Regions from separate parts of the Pleomorphomonas sp. T1.2MG-36 genome, predicted to be linked through region 2. Evidence: riboswitches for the same ligand, from Rfam matches in the RefSeq annotation. Region 2 holds a riboswitch; the other holds the start of a gene.
The links. A riboswitch is a leader RNA that binds a small molecule or an ion and turns the genes downstream of it on or off. The one in region 2 is predicted to bind FMN.
Positions count from the first base shown of each region.

Region 1: linked by a shared signal. The riboswitch ahead of QQZ18_RS03260 (DMT family transporter) and the one ahead of ribD (bifunctional diaminohydroxyphosphoribosylaminopyrimidine deaminase/5-amino-6-(5-phosphoribosylamino)uracil reductase RibD) in region 2 are both predicted to bind FMN.

Region 1 is NZ_CATNLY010000001.1:688,349-692,553, forward strand. Features, by position in the region: gene pssA (CDP-diacylglycerol--serine O-phosphatidyltransferase) at 1-96, opposite strand, end outside; gene QQZ18_RS03255 (phosphatidylserine decarboxylase) at 108-809, opposite strand; gene QQZ18_RS03260 (DMT family transporter) at 1,013-1,945, opposite strand; FMN riboswitch at 2,051-2,201, opposite strand; gene QQZ18_RS03265 (DHA2 family efflux MFS transporter permease subunit) at 2,373-3,770, shown strand; gene yidD (membrane protein insertion efficiency factor YidD) at 3,762-4,139, opposite strand; gene QQZ18_RS03275 (iron-sulfur cluster assembly scaffold protein) at 4,150-4,205, opposite strand, start outside.
Region 2 is NZ_CATNLY010000001.1:478,479-489,887, forward strand. Features, by position in the region: gene QQZ18_RS02315 (TRAP transporter substrate-binding protein) at 1-148, shown strand, start outside; gene QQZ18_RS02320 (TRAP transporter small permease) at 243-779, shown strand; gene QQZ18_RS02325 (TRAP transporter large permease) at 779-2,059, shown strand; gene cysE (serine O-acetyltransferase) at 2,136-2,996, opposite strand; gene QQZ18_RS02335 (LysR family transcriptional regulator) at 3,151-4,068, opposite strand; gene QQZ18_RS02340 (CoA-acylating methylmalonate-semialdehyde dehydrogenase) at 4,189-5,688, shown strand; gene QQZ18_RS02345 (anthranilate synthase component II) at 5,689-6,297, opposite strand; gene pabB (aminodeoxychorismate synthase component I) at 6,294-7,724, opposite strand; FMN riboswitch at 7,993-8,143, shown strand; gene ribD (bifunctional diaminohydroxyphosphoribosylaminopyrimidine deaminase/5-amino-6-(5-phosphoribosylamino)uracil reductase RibD) at 8,234-9,235, shown strand; gene QQZ18_RS02360 (riboflavin synthase) at 9,242-9,850, shown strand; gene ribB (3,4-dihydroxy-2-butanone-4-phosphate synthase) at 9,826-11,034, shown strand; gene ribH (6,7-dimethyl-8-ribityllumazine synthase) at 11,042-11,409, shown strand, end outside.

The DNA.
Region 1 (4,205 bases), 210 kb from region 2:
GTTGGGGATCACGCTGCGGATCGGGATGCGACGCAGCCGCCTCGGCCGCTCGACGGCTTCCGGCTCAGGATCGAATGGCGGGAAAAGTCCGGGCATCTTCGTCCGCCTCAGGACACGCGCACGAACGGCGTCTTGGTCGCGCCGTCGATGTCGGCGAGTACCGTCTCGCCGGCGATCGCCCTCGCCCCCTCGGACACCAGCGCCGTGGCCGTCGCCGGCAGGTAGACATCGACACGCGAGCCGAAGCGGATGAGGCCGAAACGGTCGCCGACGGTCAGGCTTTCACCCTCGCGGGTGAAGGACAGGATGCGGCGGGCGATGAGGCCGGCGATCTGCACCACGCCGACAACGCGTCCATCCGGCCGCTCGATGACCAGCCCGTTGCGCTCGTTGTCCTCGCTGGCCTTGTCGAGCTCGGCATTGAGGAACTTGCCCGCCTTGTAGGCGATCCGCACCACACGCCCCGTAACCGGTGCGCGGTTCACGTGCACGTCGAACACGTTCATGAACACGCAGATGCGCAACAGCGGCTCGGGACCGAGGCCAAGCTCGCGCGGCGGCACGGCAAGCCCCACGGCGGAAATGCGCCCATCGGCCGGCGAGATGACCAGCGAATTCGAAACAGGCGTCACCCGCACGGGATCGCGGAAGAACAGCGCGCACCAGATGGTGAGCGCGAGCCCGATCCAGAACAGCGGCTCGAACAGCCAGCCGAGCAGCACGGTGCCCGCCAGGAAAACCAGGATGAACTTGTGCCCTTCCGGGTGGATCGGCGGCACGGCGTTCTGGATCGACTTGAGCACCGACATGATATTCAGCCCGTAGAATTGCGGGGAAACCCGCTGAGAGAAACGGACTTTTCGCACGAAAGGGCGACACATGCAAAGCCGGTTGCCACTGCACGCCGGTTGTTCACACCGCTTTCAATAAAAAGATGGCCGACGGAACCGCCGCTCCGTCGGCCATATGGACAGAATTGGAAGACGGACGCTTTCCGTCGATCAGCGCCGGATCAGGCGGGCAGCGGATCGGTGCCGATCGGCTTTCCGCCCTCCGTGCGCAGGAGGTAAAGCGACGCTCCAATGATCATCAGCGCCCCGATCCAGAGGTAGCCATCGGGCGCATAGGCGAACACCAGCCAACCGGCCAGCGTGTTGAGCGGCAGGCGCACGTTGTCGAAGGTCTGGAGGTAGGAGGCGTCGGCGCGCGCATAGGCGAGCGTCAGGAGATACTGCGCCGCGGCCGTCAGCGCGGCGAGCGCCAAGATCACCCAGAGCACCGTGCCTCCCGGCAGCGCGAAGGCGGCTCCGACATCGAAACCGGACGAGGTGAGCAGGAAGGCGGCGTTGATCGGCGTGAGCAGGGCCAGAAGGTAGACCGTGACCGATGCCGGCCGCTCGACCGCGGCGAGTTGCTTGGTCATGACAGACGACCCCGCCCACATCGCCGCCGCACCGAGCGGCAACAGGCTGTAGACCGAGAAGTTGTCCGACCAGGGCGCCAGGATCAGCATGCCGCCGACAAAGCCGACGATGGTGGCAAGCGCCCGATGCGGACCGATGCGCTCGCCGAGAATGAGCCGGGCGGCCACGATGACGATGAACGGCGAGGTCATGTCGATGGCCACCACCTGGGCGATCGGCACGCCGGCGGCCAGTGCGCCGACGAAGAACTGCACGCCGAGGGTCGCAAAGACGACGCGGACGATGTGGGCGACGGGATGGGCGGTACGGAAGGCTCCGGCGCCCAGCTTCAGCAGCGTGGGCACGAAGAAGATCAGCGACAAGCCGTACTGCCAGAAGGCGAGTGCCTGCGATGAGAAGTGATAGGTGCCGGTCACCCACTGGGTGAGCACATTGATGGCGGCGAAGATGACGCCGGCCGATACCATGTAGGTCGCTCCCAGCACGGGAAACGAACCGGTCTTGTTCGGGCTCTGATTCAAGGTACGGGTCCTTGCGAAAAGGAACGACGCGGAATCAGGGCGATCGGGACATGGAGACAATCGGTCGCGATCGGCGGAAGCCGGCCGCGAGCGGGATTTTCAGCACACCCTTCTCTTTCATCCGGACTGTACCGTCGGCTCCGGAATCACACCGGATCTGCTGACCTCCCGCCGTGAGGCTGGAGCGCTCGCGGGCTAGACGGCTTGCACCGCCATTACCGCCGGTGGGGAATTTCGCCCCGCCCCGAGAATGGTGCCGACGCGGGGAACCGCGCCGACAGGATGGATATTAATGCAGGAAGCCCCCGAAATCAAAGGCGACACATCGTTTCCACGTGCATGACAGTCATGTTCGCCGACATGTGAACGCCGCCCCCTCGACCCGTGGTCCCGTATCGGCCATAAACCGGGCACATACGAGAAAACCATGCTTATTCCACTCATCGTCGCCTGCGCGCTCTTCATGGAAAACCTGGACAGCTCGGTGGTTTCCACCTCGCTGCCGCAGATCGCCATCGATCTGGGAGTCGACCCGATCTCCCTGAAGCTGGCCTTCACCAGCTATCTCATATCCGTCGCCGTCTTCCTGCCGATCTCGGGCTGGATGGCCGACCGCTTCGGCGCCCGCACGATCTTTCGCCTGGCCATCCTGGTGTTCGTGACGGGGTCGGTCTTCTGCGGCCTGTCCTCGTCGCTCGAGGGGTTCGTCGCCGCCCGCGTCGTGCAGGGCGCTGGCGGTGCCATGATGGTCCCCGTCGGCCGGCTGGTGATGCTGCGCTCGGTGAAAAAATCGGACTATCTGCGCGCCATGAGCTGGCTGACGGTTCCCGCGATGATCGGACCGGTGCTCGGACCGCCGCTCGGCGGCTTCATCACCACCTATTTCGAATGGCGCTGGATCTTCTGGATCAACGTGCCGATCAGCGTCGTCGGCCTCATCCTGGTCAGCATCTTCATCAAGAACTACAAGGAAGAGAACCTGCCTCCGCTCGACACGCGCGGCTTCGTGCTGTCCGGCATCGGCCTTGCCGGCTTCGTGTTCGGCATTGCCGCGAGCGGCATCGGCGTGCTGCCGTCATGGATCGACATCGTCCTCATCATCGTCGGCGCCGCCTCGCTCTATGCCTACGCCCGCCACGCTCTGCGCACGCCCGAGCCCCTGATGGATCTCTCCCTCTTCCGGCTGCCCACGTTCCGCGTGTCGGTGCTCGGCGGCCTGCTGTTCCGCATCGGCGTCGGCGCCATTCCCTTCCTGCTGCCCCTGCTCCTGCAGCTCGGCTTCGGCATGTCGCCCTTCGAAAGCGGCATGCTCACCTTCGCCACCGCCGCTGGCGCCGTGCTGATGAAGTTCACGGCGCCACGCATCGTGCGCGCCTGGGGCTTCCGAATGGTGCTGATGGTCAACACGCTGTTCACCACCGCCTTCCTGCTCGCCATCCTCTCCTTCACCAAGGAGACTTCGCATGCCGCCATCTTCGCGGTGTTGCTGATCGGCGGCTTCTTCCGCTCCCTGCAGTTCACCGCGCTCAACGGCCTGGCCTTCGCCGAGATCGACAACCGGCGGATGAGCCACGCCACGTCGATTTCATCGGTCGGTCAGCAGATCTCGGCGGCGCTCGGCGTCGCGGTCGGCGCCGCCGCTCTCGAAATCACCCGGTCGATGCGCGGCGACATGGCCGTCCTGCCCGGCGACTTCATACCGGCCTTCCTCGCGCTGGCGGTCATCGGCCTTCTCTGCATCCCCATCTATGCCCGCATGTCGCCGAACGCCGGCTCGGAAGTCTCTGGCCATCGCGCCGAAGCCGCCGGGGAGCCGTCAGTTTAGCCGAGTCGTCGGATCGATATGGGCACCCGTCCAACGAGCTCCCACCCAGGGACGCCACCATCGATAGCGCGGATCGATGGTCTCCGGCACCGGATCGAATCCCGACGAGCCCCATGGGTTGCAGCGGAGGATGCGGGCGAGCCCCATCCAGCCGCCCGCCCACAGGCCGAAGCGGCCAATGGCCTCGTCGGTGTAGCTTGAGCAGGAGGGAAGGTGGCGGCACTGCTGCCCCATGAACGGTGACAGAGCCACCTGGTAGACGCGGATCAGCGCGCGGCCGACAAGCCGGCCCGGCGTCACCCTGCGAGGAGCCAAACCGGGATCAGTGCCGCGCGCTTCGTCCGCATGCCGCTTTCCGCATCCGCACATGGTCAGCCCCTCAACCGGCGGCGCGCGTCGCGGCGATATCGTCGAGGCAGGCGACCACGGCCTCGA
Region 2 (11,409 bases):
GTCCGAAGCCAAGGTGCGCGAAGCAGGCTCCATTATCGCCAAGATCGACAAGGGGCCTTTCATCGAGGCGATGAAGCCGGTCTACGACAAGTTCATCACCGATCCGAAGCTCAAGGACCTCGTCGCCCGCATCCAGGCGACCGAGTGATTCCGAAAAAGGGCCGGCCAGTCCGGCCCGACACCCAGTCGCCGCCCGGCCGCAAACCGGGCGGTGCCCGGCTCGTCAGGATCGCGGTGGTGTCATGAAAACCAGACAGACTCTTCTTTTCCGCCTCATCGACAGGCTGGCCGGAGCGGCCCTGGCGGCGGCGGGAACCGCCCTCGTGCTGATGACCGTCGTCGTCGGCGCCCAGGTGTTCAGCCGCTACGTTCTCAACTTCTCCCTGACCTTCGCCGAGCCGATGGCAATCCAGCTGATGGGCTGGTTCATCTTTCTGGGGGCGGCAGTCGGCGTCCGGGAGAACTTCCACCTCGGGCTGGACCTCCTGCGCTATCTGGCGCCACCATCGGTCAATCGCCTGCTGGACACCGTTTCCCTGTCGCTCATTGCCATCTTCGGCCTGTTCATCTCCTGGTACGGCTTCCAGCTCGCGGCCCGCACCTGGGACACGCTGATCCCGGGCCTCGGCATCACTGGCGCCACCGATTTCCTGCCGCTGACCTGTTCGGGATTGCTGTTCACGCTGTTCGCCATCGAGCGGATCATTCGCATGCATTTCGGGGCAGAGCCCCCCGTGGCGGACGTTTCGGAAACCGCGCTGCCAAAGGATGCCGTCTGATGGAACTCTGGATTCTGTTCGGCTCCTTCGTGGGGCTCCTGGTGCTCGGCACCCCCATCGCCTTCTGTCTGGCGATCTCGTCGCTGTTCACCATTCTCTACATGGGCATGCCCCCGGTCATCGTCGTGCAGCGCCTCAACTCCGGCATCAGCGCCTTTGCGCTCCTGGCCATTCCCTTCTTCATCTATGCCGGCGACGTCATGGTGCGGGGCGGCATAGCGGAGAAGCTGGTGCGACTGGCCGCGTCCATGGTCGGTCACATGCGCGGTGGCCTGGGACAGGTCAACATCGTCGCCTCCACCATGTTCGGTGGCGTCTCCGGCTCGGCCGTCGCCGATGCCTCGGCGGTGGGCGGCCTGATGATCCCGCAGATGAAAAAGCGCGGCTACGACGTCGACTACGCCGTGAACATCACGTCGGTCGGCGCCATCATCGCGCTGCTGATCCCGCCATCGCACAACATGATCATCTATTCGATCTCGGCCGGCGGCGTCATTTCCATCGCCGATCTGTTCACGGCCGGCGTCATTCCCGGCCTGATGCTGGCCGCCTCGCTGATGGTCGCCGGATACTGGGTGGCCCGACGCCGCGGCTATCCGGCCGAGGTGTTCCCCGGCTGGCGCAACATCGGCCCAATCATGCTCAATGCCATTCCCGGCATCCTGCTGATCGCCATCATCTTCGGCGGCGTCCGCTCGGGCGTCTTCACGGCGACGGAAAGCTCCTGCATCGCGCTGATCTACGCGCTGCTGGTCACCCTGCTGGTCTATCGTTCGATGAGCTGGGCCGACTTCCGCGAGGCAACGCTCGGCGCCGTTCGCACCACGGCCATGGTGCTGATGGTCATCGGCTCGGCCGCCTCGTTTGCCTGGCTGTTGGCCCTACTGCAAGTGCCGGCCGCGATGGTGACGGCGATGCACGCGGTATCGGAGAACCCGATCGTCATCTTCCTGCTGCTGAACCTCATTCTGCTGGTGCTCGGCTGCTTCATGGACATGGCGCCGCTGATCATCATAACGACGCCGATCTTCCTGCCGGTGGTCACCGCCTTCGGCATGGACCCCGTGCAGTTCGGCGCCATCCTGATCCTCAACCTCGGCATCGGCCTCTGCACCCCGCCGGTGGGTTCGGTGCTGTTCGTCACCTGCGCCATCGCCCGGATTCCCATCCTGCAGGCCGTCCGCACCATTTGGCCGTTCTACTTCGCGGCCTTCGTGGTGCTGATGATCGTGACCTACATTCCAGCGGCTTCGCTCTGGCTGCCACGCCTGTTTCACTAGGCATAGGAAATCCACGCGGCCCGTCTCGGACGGGTCGCGGCCTTGCTTCGGTCATCTCTGTCGTGGACAGAAGCCGTCAGATCACCCAGGTGAAGGCGGAGTAGTCGCGCTCGGTGAGCATCTGGTCCATGTTACGGGCCGGGTTAGCCGGCGCATCGCCCAGGATGACGCGGGCCGGCGTGCCGACCGCCGTCGAATGGGCGGGCACGGTGGTCGTCACCAGAGAGCCGGCGGCGATCTTGGAATAGGCGCCGATCTCGACCGGCCCGAAGATCTGCGCGCCGGCGCCGATCATAACGCCGGTTCGGATCGTCGGATGACGCTTGCCGGTGTGCGTGCCAGTTCCGCCGAGCGTCACATCCTGCAGGATGGACACCTCGTCCTCGATTTCGGCTGTCTCGCCGATCACCACGCCGGTCGCATGGTCGATGAAGATGCCCTGCCCGATCGTCGCGCCTGGATGGATGTCGGTCTGAAACACCGACGACGACCGGCTTTGCAATATCAACGCCATGTCGCGGCGGCCGGCTCGCCACAGGTGATGGGCGATGCGGTGCGTCTGGATGGCAGAAAAACCCTTGAAGAACAGGAAGGGCTCGATCAGTCGGCCAGACGCCGGATCGCGCTCGACCACCGCCTTGAGATCGGCATGGACACCGTCGAGGATGGTCGGCTCGGCATCGATCACTTTCAGGATGGTCCGCGCGATCATCTCGGACGAAAGCTCGTCACCGGCGAGCCGCTGGCCGAGCCGGCTCGCCAGCGCTGTGGCGAGATCGGGTTGCTCGAGAATGGTGGAGACGAGGAGTGAGGTCAGCGTCGGCTCGCGCGCCATGGCGGCTTCCGCTTCACCCTTGAGGCGATGCCAATAGAGGTCGATGGCCGCCGACCGGCCGGTCGCAACCTCGCCCGTCCAAAGTCTCGGCGCCCTGTCCATGGTTTTCACTCGCACGCGATAACTTGACCGTCTCGGGGAATTTTATACGAAAGTCGCACCGACGCCAAAGCATGGGACTATCGTTCCGGCGGCAAGGATTGGAAATTTGTTCCGATAGGGTCAACTTTCTTGGGAAATGCTTACCAACAAGAGCTCATTCCGGAGACGTTGATACCTTGGGCGGCCCAAACGGCTGAAAGTGCCGGCGCTGTCGACGAAATGTCTCGACAAGGTAGCGTCGACAGGCGGCGATGGCGGCAATCGATGTCGCGCCAGGGTGGCCGACCAGCCAATAGGTTCGGGAAAAGCTGACATCCGGCAGCACGCGGACAAGCCCCTCCGCGTCGAGGGTCATGAAGTCGTGGAGCACGCCGATGCCGGCGCCGGCACGGATCGCCTCGAACTGGCTCGTCGCACCGGCGCAGCGGTAGAGACGCTTCGAATAGACCTGCAAGGTTGCCGCATAATCGAGTGCCGACGAGAAAGTATAGTCGTCGATGCCGGTGACGAGGCGATGTCCGGCGAGGTCGTCGAGGCTCGCGGGCTGACCATGGTCGGCGAGATAGTCCTCGGACGCATAGACGCCGAGCGAATAGTCGACCAGCCGCGTGGCGACGAGGCGGCCCGTTGTCGGCCGAGACAGCTCGACGACAAGATCGGCCTCGCGCCGCGACACTGAGAACTTCACCGGCAGCGGAACCAACTCGACAGTGATCCCCGGATGCTGCGCGGCGAACAGCCCCAACTCGCGGGCGAGAAAGCTGTTGCCGAGACCATCGGGCGCACCGACACGGACCGTACCGGTAACTTCGGTTTCACCCGACGATACCGCCGCGAGCGCCGCTCGCGTCTCGATCTCGATGCGCTCCGCCAGGGGTATCAGCCGTTCGCCGGCCTCGGTCAGCACACATCCCGTCGGCCGCCTTTCGAACAGAGCGGAACCGAGTTCGGCCTCCAGCGCATCGAGACGACGGGCCACGGTGGTGTGGTTGACACCGAGGCGCCGCGCCGCGGCGGAGAGCTGTCCGCCGCGCGCAACGGCCAGAAATACGCGGAAGTGATCCCAATCCATGCCTTCACATTATTGCACAATGGTTTTCCGAGCCAGCATATTGCTGCGCAACGGCCACTTGGTGTTTCATCACCTCAAACGGGCAGCACACGCAAGCTCAACCAGAGGGAAATAAGGAAAATGACGACAACCATCGGCCACTTCATCGACGGCAGTCACGTCTCTCCCGGTTCGGGCCGTTCGACCCCGGTGTTCAATCCCGCAAGCGGGGCGGAAACCGGGCGCGTTGCCATGGCGAGCGAGGCGGAGGTGCGCGTTGCCGTCGAGGCCGCCAAGGCGGCACAGCCGCGTTGGGCGGCCACCACACCACTGCGCCGCGCCCGCATCCTCAACCGTTTCCTCGGCATCATGGAGCAACGGGCCGGCGAACTCGCTGCCGTCATCACCGCCGAGCACGGCAAGGTGCTGAGCGATGCACGCGGCGAGATCCAGCGCGGCATCGAGGTGGTCGAGTTTGCCATCGCCGCCCCGGAGCTTCTGAAGGGCGAGTTTTCAGAAAACGTCGGCACTGGTGTCGACAGTCATTCGCTGCGCCAGCCGCTCGGCGTCGTCGCCGGCATCACGCCGTTCAACTTCCCGGCCATGGTGCCGATGTGGATGTTCCCGGTGGCGCTCGCCTGCGGCAATGCTTTCATTCTCAAGCCGTCGGAGCGCTGCCCGAGTGCGTCGCTGCTGATCGCCGACTGGCTGACCGAGGCGGGCCTGCCCAAGGGCGTCTTCCAGGTGGTGCACGGAGACAAGGTCGCCGTCGACGCCCTGCTCCACGATCGCGACGTCGCCGCCGTCAGCTTCGTCGGCTCGACGCCGGTCGCCCGCTACATCTACGAGACGGCAACGAAGAACGGCAAGCGCTGCCAGGCGCTCGGCGGCGCCAAGAACCACATGGTGATCATGCCCGACGCCGACCTCGACCAGGCGGCCGATGCGCTGATGGGCGCCGCCTACGGCTCCGCCGGCGAGCGTTGCATGGCCATTTCCATCGCCCTGCCGGTCGGCAAGGCCACCGCCGACGCTCTCGTTGACAAGCTCGCCGAGCGGGCAAGGAAGCTCGTCATCGGCGCCGGTACCGACAAGGCCTCGGAGATGGGGCCGCTGGTGTCGAGGCCACACCTTGAAAAGGTGCGCGGCTATGTCGACAGCGGTGTCGATGAAGGCGCCACCCTGGTGCTCGATGGCCGCGGCTTCGTCAGCCCCGGCGGGGAGAACGGCTATTTCATCGGTGCCACGCTTTTCGACAACGTGACCACCGAGATGAAGATCTACCGCGAGGAGATCTTCGGGCCGGTGCTCGGCATCGTCCGCGTGGACGACTTCGATGCCGCCTTACGGCTGATCAACGAGCACGAGTTCGGCAACGGCGCCGCCATCTTCACCCGCGACGGCGATAGCGCCCGCGAGTTCACCACCCGCATCCAGGCCGGCATGGTGGGCGTCAACGTGCCGATTCCCGTCCCAATGGCCTTCCACTCCTTCGGCGGCTGGAAGGCCTCGCTGTTCGGCGATCACCACATGCATGGCTCGGAGGGCGTGCGCTTCTATACCCGCCTCAAGACGGTGACGAGCCGCTGGCCCACCGGCATTCGCACCGGCGCCGACTTCATCATGCCGACGATGGAGTGATCAGAACGGGCTGGGCGGGATGGCGGCATGCCGCCCTGCCCGCCCCGGCAGGCAGGACAGGAAGTTGGCGAACACTCGATAGCCGCCTTCCGTGAGCACGCTTTCCGGATGGAACTGCACGCCGAACGTCGGGTGGTCCGCATGCTCGATGGCCATGACATCGCCGCCTTCGCTCCGCGCCGTGACGCGGAGCGGCGTGCCCGCCGGCACCTCGACGGCCAGCGAATGGTAGCGCCCGACCCGGAGCGGATTGGGTAGCCCCGAAAAAAGGCCGGTTCGGTCGTGGGTGATCGGAGATGACCGCCCGTGCATCGGCTCGCGGGCGCGAACGGTCCTACCGCCGAATGCCTCCCCGATGCACTGATGCCCGAGGCAGATGCCGAGGATTGGCAGCTGACCGGACAGCATGCGCACCGCATCGGTCGAAATACCCGCCTCGCCGGGGCCGCAAGGGCCAGGGCTTATCACCAGAGCCTCCGCACCCAGCGTGGCGAGGTCCGCCACGGCGAGCGCATCGTTGCGCAGAACGGTCACCTCTTCGCCCAGCTCGACAAGATAGCGGGCGACATTGCCGACGAAGCTGTCGTAGTTGTCGAGGACGACGATCACGTCGACCTCCCGAACGCGTCGATCAGCCGCGCCGCCTTGAGTTCAGCTTCCTCGAACTCGGCCGCCGGATCGGACAGCAGCGTGATGCCGCACCCGGCACCGAGCGAAGCTCGCCCTTCGGTAAAGGTCGTGGTGCGGATGGCGATGTTGAAATCGGCCGAACCGTCGAACCCGAAATAGCCGATCGCTCCGCAGTAGACGTCACGCGGCACCCGCTCCAGCTCGGCGATAATCTCCATGGCGCGGATCTTCGGCGCGCCGGTGATCGATCCTCCGGGGAAGACGGACGCAAGCGCATCCACCGCCGTACAGCCGTCCCTCAGCTCTCCCGTCACGACGGACACGAGGTGATGCAGCGAGGCGTAGGTTTCGATGCCGCAAAGATTGGGCACCTTCACCGTATGCGGCTTGCAGACGGCGGAGAGATCGGAGCGAAGGAGATCCACGATCATCACGTTTTCCGCCCTGTCCTTCTCCGAAGCGGCCAGCGCCGCAGCACGAAGTCCGTCCTCTCGCGGATCGGCCGAACGCGGCGCCGTACCCTTGATCGGTCGCGCCTCGACCCTACGATCTCGCACCTCGATCAGCCGCTCCGGCGATGACGACGCGATCTGTATATCGCCGTGATCGAGGAAAGCTGCGAAGGGAGCGGGATTGGTCGCCCGCAGCCTTCGATAGTAGCCCCAGGCGTCGAAACCGGTCGGCAGATTCACTTCGATGCGGCGAGCGATGTTGGCCTGGAAAATGTCTCCGGCAAGAATGTAGTCTCGCGTCCGTGCGACGGCCGTCTCGTAACCTGAGCGATCGAGACTTGCCTCGAACGCAAAACCATCGAGGCCGGCGAATGAAGGCTCGACCGGCGAAGCCCCCTTGAGGACGGCCATGAACTGCTCGGCCCGCTCCCGCGCCCTTGCCTCTCGCCTGTCCGGCTCCAGCTCCGGCCAACCGGTCGAGATGAGAAAGGCCTGGCCGGCTTCCAGATCGCAGACAACGACCACGTCGTAGAAGTGCATCTCCAGTTCGGCGATCCCGACGGACGGTCCAGGGGCTGATGGCAAGCGTTCGAGCAGACGGCCGAACTCATACGCCACATGGCCAATGGCGCCACCTTGGAACGGAGGCAATCCGGCCACCGGGTCCAGACGATAGATCGCCAGACGGCGACCAAGCTCGTCCAGCGCCCGGCGGCCGGGCGACCGGATATCATCCGGCCCAGCCAGGATTTCCTCGTCATTCCAGAACGTTCGCCCACCGGTCACACGCAGCGTGCCGAAGGGGTCGGCAGCGAGGAAGGCGTGGCGGCCGATCGCACCACCGACGAGTGCGCTGTCGAGAAAGGCAAAGCGCCGCAGCGGGCGAAGCCGCCCGGCGAGGATCATCGGATCGGAACAGTCGAGAGCGGTGACGATCATCTGGCCTATGCGCATGACGGCGGACTTCCTAAGCCATAACGCTTATCACAAGCAACTGACGCCGTTTGCGATTTGCATGCCCAACCCAACCCCATGTCGCTCCACCGCCGAGACTCTGGACCGTCTGCCGCCACGTCGGCCCGCCGCCCCTCGACCGGCCTCGTTGTAACGCGACGGCGCGACGACGAACACGATCGCGTGCGCGTCGTCCTTCGTAAACGATCCGACCTTGTACATCCGGATCGTGCTGCCTATGCTTTCGGATGCCGCCTTTCATGGCGGCGAACGTTCTCGGGGCGGGGTGAAATTCCCCACCGGCGGTAATCGTGCGAAAGCGCGTCAGCCCGCGAGCGCCTGTTCCCTCTGGGAGCAGGGTCAGCAGACCCGGTGTGATTCCGGGGCCGACGGTATAGTCCGGATGGTAGAGAACGGCTGACGCCACACGTGCGCCTTCCCGTCGGGAGGTGCGCGCGTTTGCGTTTGCTTGCGCCCCCAGTGCGTTCGGTCACCGGATCGAGGATCGCATGGGCGCATCGAGCTCAACCAATTCCCTGCCTCTCGGCATCATCGCCGATGCCTTTGCGCGCGCCATTGCCGCTGCGACGGACTATGCCGGCGCCACCTCTCCCAACCCGCCGGTCGGCTGCGCCATCCTTGATGCCGCCGGCAATCTTCTCGCCGTCGAGGCGCACCGCAAGGCCGGCGAGGCCCATGCCGAGGCGCGCGCCATTGCCGCCTGCCGGGCAGCGGGCACGATCGAACGCATCCACACGATCGTCGTCACACTGGAACCGTGCAACCACCACGGTCGGACGCCGCCGTGCGCCGAAGCGATCCTGTCGACGCCGGCTCGCGAGATCTGGATCGCCGAGACCGATCCCAATCCGCGTGTGGAGGGCGGCGGTGCCGCGCGCCTCGCGGCGGCCGGTCTCACAGTTCGCCTTCTCACCGAACTCGACCATCCCGATACCGCGCGCCTCGCAGCCAAGGCCGAGCGCCTCGTCGCCCCCTTCGTCACGTGGGTCACCACCGGCCGTCCGTTCGTCACCGTCAAGCAGGCGCTCGACGAAACAGGTTCGATGATCCCGCCGCTCGGCCGCAAGACATTCACATCCGAAGCGTCGCTGACGCTTGCCCACCGCATGCGCCGCCGCGCCGACGCCATCCTGACCGGCAGCGGAACCATACTGGCCGACCGCCCAGAGTTCACCGTCCGCCACGTACCCGATCATCCGGGCAGGAGTCGGATCCTCGCCATTCTCGACCGTGGCGGGCGCGTGCCGGCCGACTATCTCGCCGAAGCCGCCCAACGCGGCCTGCGCCCCTTGCTGTTCGCCGACATCGGCGAGGCGCTGGTCCGCCTCGGCGCCGAAGGCGTCCACGAAGTGCTGGTCGAGGCGGGGCCGACCCTGACCGCCGCCATCCTCTCCGCCGGCATCTGGGACGAGCACGTCGCCATCCGAAAGATCGGGGCCGGCATGCCCGATCACGTCACCATTTCCCGCAACCAAAACAAGAAAGGCTGAAACACCATGTTTTCCGGCATCATTGCCCGGACCGTCGCCGTCCGGACGGCCAACGCAACCGGCGGGTCGCTGGTCGTCACCATCCCCACCGGCTGGTCCGATCTCGAACTCGGCGAAAGCATCGCCGTCAACGGCGTCTGTCTCACAGTCACCGAAATGGACGAGGCCGGCACCGCGCGCTTCTTCCTGTCGCCGGAGACGCTGTCCCGCTCCAACCTTGGTCGTCTTGCGACCGGTTCGGTGGTCAACCTCGAACGCTCGGTGGCGCTCGCCGACCGGCTGTCCGGCCACATGGTCCAGGGCCACGTCGACGGCAAGGCGACGCTCGTCGCGGTGACGCCCGATAGTGACGCCCGCCGCCTGGAGTTCGACCTGCCCTCGGAGCTTGCCCGCTACTGCGTCGAGAAAGGTTCGATCTCGCTCAACGGCATCAGCCTGACCATCAACAGCATCGAGCCGGCGGACAATGGCGCCCGCATCGGCATCACCATCATTCCCCACACCTGGGACAACACCAACCTGTCGGCCGCCGCCCTCGGCGACGAGATCAATGTCGAGGTCGACGTCATCGCCAAATACGTGGAGGCTCTATGCAAGCCCTATCTCGCGCGCTGACCCGGCTGAAGGCCGGCGGCATGGTCCTGCTCGTCGATGACGAGGATCGGGAGAACGAGGGCGACCTCGTCGTCGCCGCCGAGTTCGCCACGCCCGAAGCCATCGCCTTCATGGCCAAGAAAGCCTGCGGCCTGATCTGCCTGGCGCTGACCGGCCAGCAGATCGACCGGCTCGGACTCAACCCGATGGTGGCGATGAACCGCGCCCGCCGTTCCACCGCCTTCACCGTTTCCATCGAGGCGCGCGACGGCATCACCACCGGCATATCGGCCTTTGACCGCGCGCATACCATCGCCGTCGCCGCCGATCCGGCTGTGGCGCCGGGCGCCATCGTCTCGCCCGGGCACGTCTTCCCGCTTCGGGCGGCTGACGGCGGCGTGCTCGCCCGCAACGGCCACACCGAGGGCGCGATCGATCTCGTTCGTCTCGCCGGGCTCCAGCCCGCTGCCGTCATCTGCGAGGTGATGGGCGAGAGCGGCCACATGGCCCGTCGGCCGGAACTGGACCGGTTCGCCAGGGAGCACGACATCCCCGTGCTCACCATCGCCGAGTTGGTTGAACACCGCTGGGCGACCGAGCAACTGGTCGAGGAGGTGGCGAGCGCCGATCTTCCGACGGCCTACGCCGATGGCGTGTTGCGGGTGCATGCCTTCCGCAGCCAGGTCGACGGCGAGGAGCATCTCGCCATCGTCCGCCGTCCGCTGGGCAAGACGCCATTGGTGCGCGTTCACTCCGAATGCCTGACCGGCGACGCGCTCGGTTCGCTTCGCTGCGACTGCGGCCCGCAGCTCCATGAGGCGCAACGGCTGGTCTCCGAGGATCCCGAAGGCGGTGTGGTGATCTACCTGCGCGGCCAGGAGGGGCGCGGCATCGGCCTTGCCAACAAGATCCGCGCCTATGCGCTGCAGGACGGCGGCCTCGACACGCTTGACGCCAACACCGCCCTCGGCCTGCCGGCCGATGCCCGCCACTACGGCATTGCCGCCCAGATCCTGAAGGCGCTCGGCGTCGAGCGGCTCCGTCTTCTCTCCAACAACCCCGCCAAAGCCGACGCGCTTGCCGGCTATGGCCTCGACGTCGCCGGGCGGGTGCCGCTGGTCATTCCGCCCAACCCGTTCAACCGTCGCTATCTCGCGACCAAGGGCGAACGCTTCGGCCACAGCCTTTGCCAGCATGACTCCTGAGGAAACAATGACATCTTCCCCCACCCCGCCGCGTCTCGCCGTCGTCGTCAGCCAGTTCAATCCGGAGGTGACCGGCGGCCTCCTGGCCGGCACCCGCCATGAACTCGGAGAGCGCGGTATCCCACTGCTCGACGCCGATGTTTTCTCCGCTCCCGGCGCCTTCGAGATACCGCTTCTCGCGCAGACCCTAGCCCAAAGCGGCCGCTACGCCGGCGTGATCTGCCTGGGCTGCGTCATCAAGGGCGACACGGCGCATTTCGAGTTCATCAGCCTCGGCGCCGCCACCGGGCTGATGCAGGCAACGCTTGCCACCGGCGTGCCGATCACCTTCGGCATTCTCACCACCTACACCGACGAGCAGGCACTCGTCCGCAG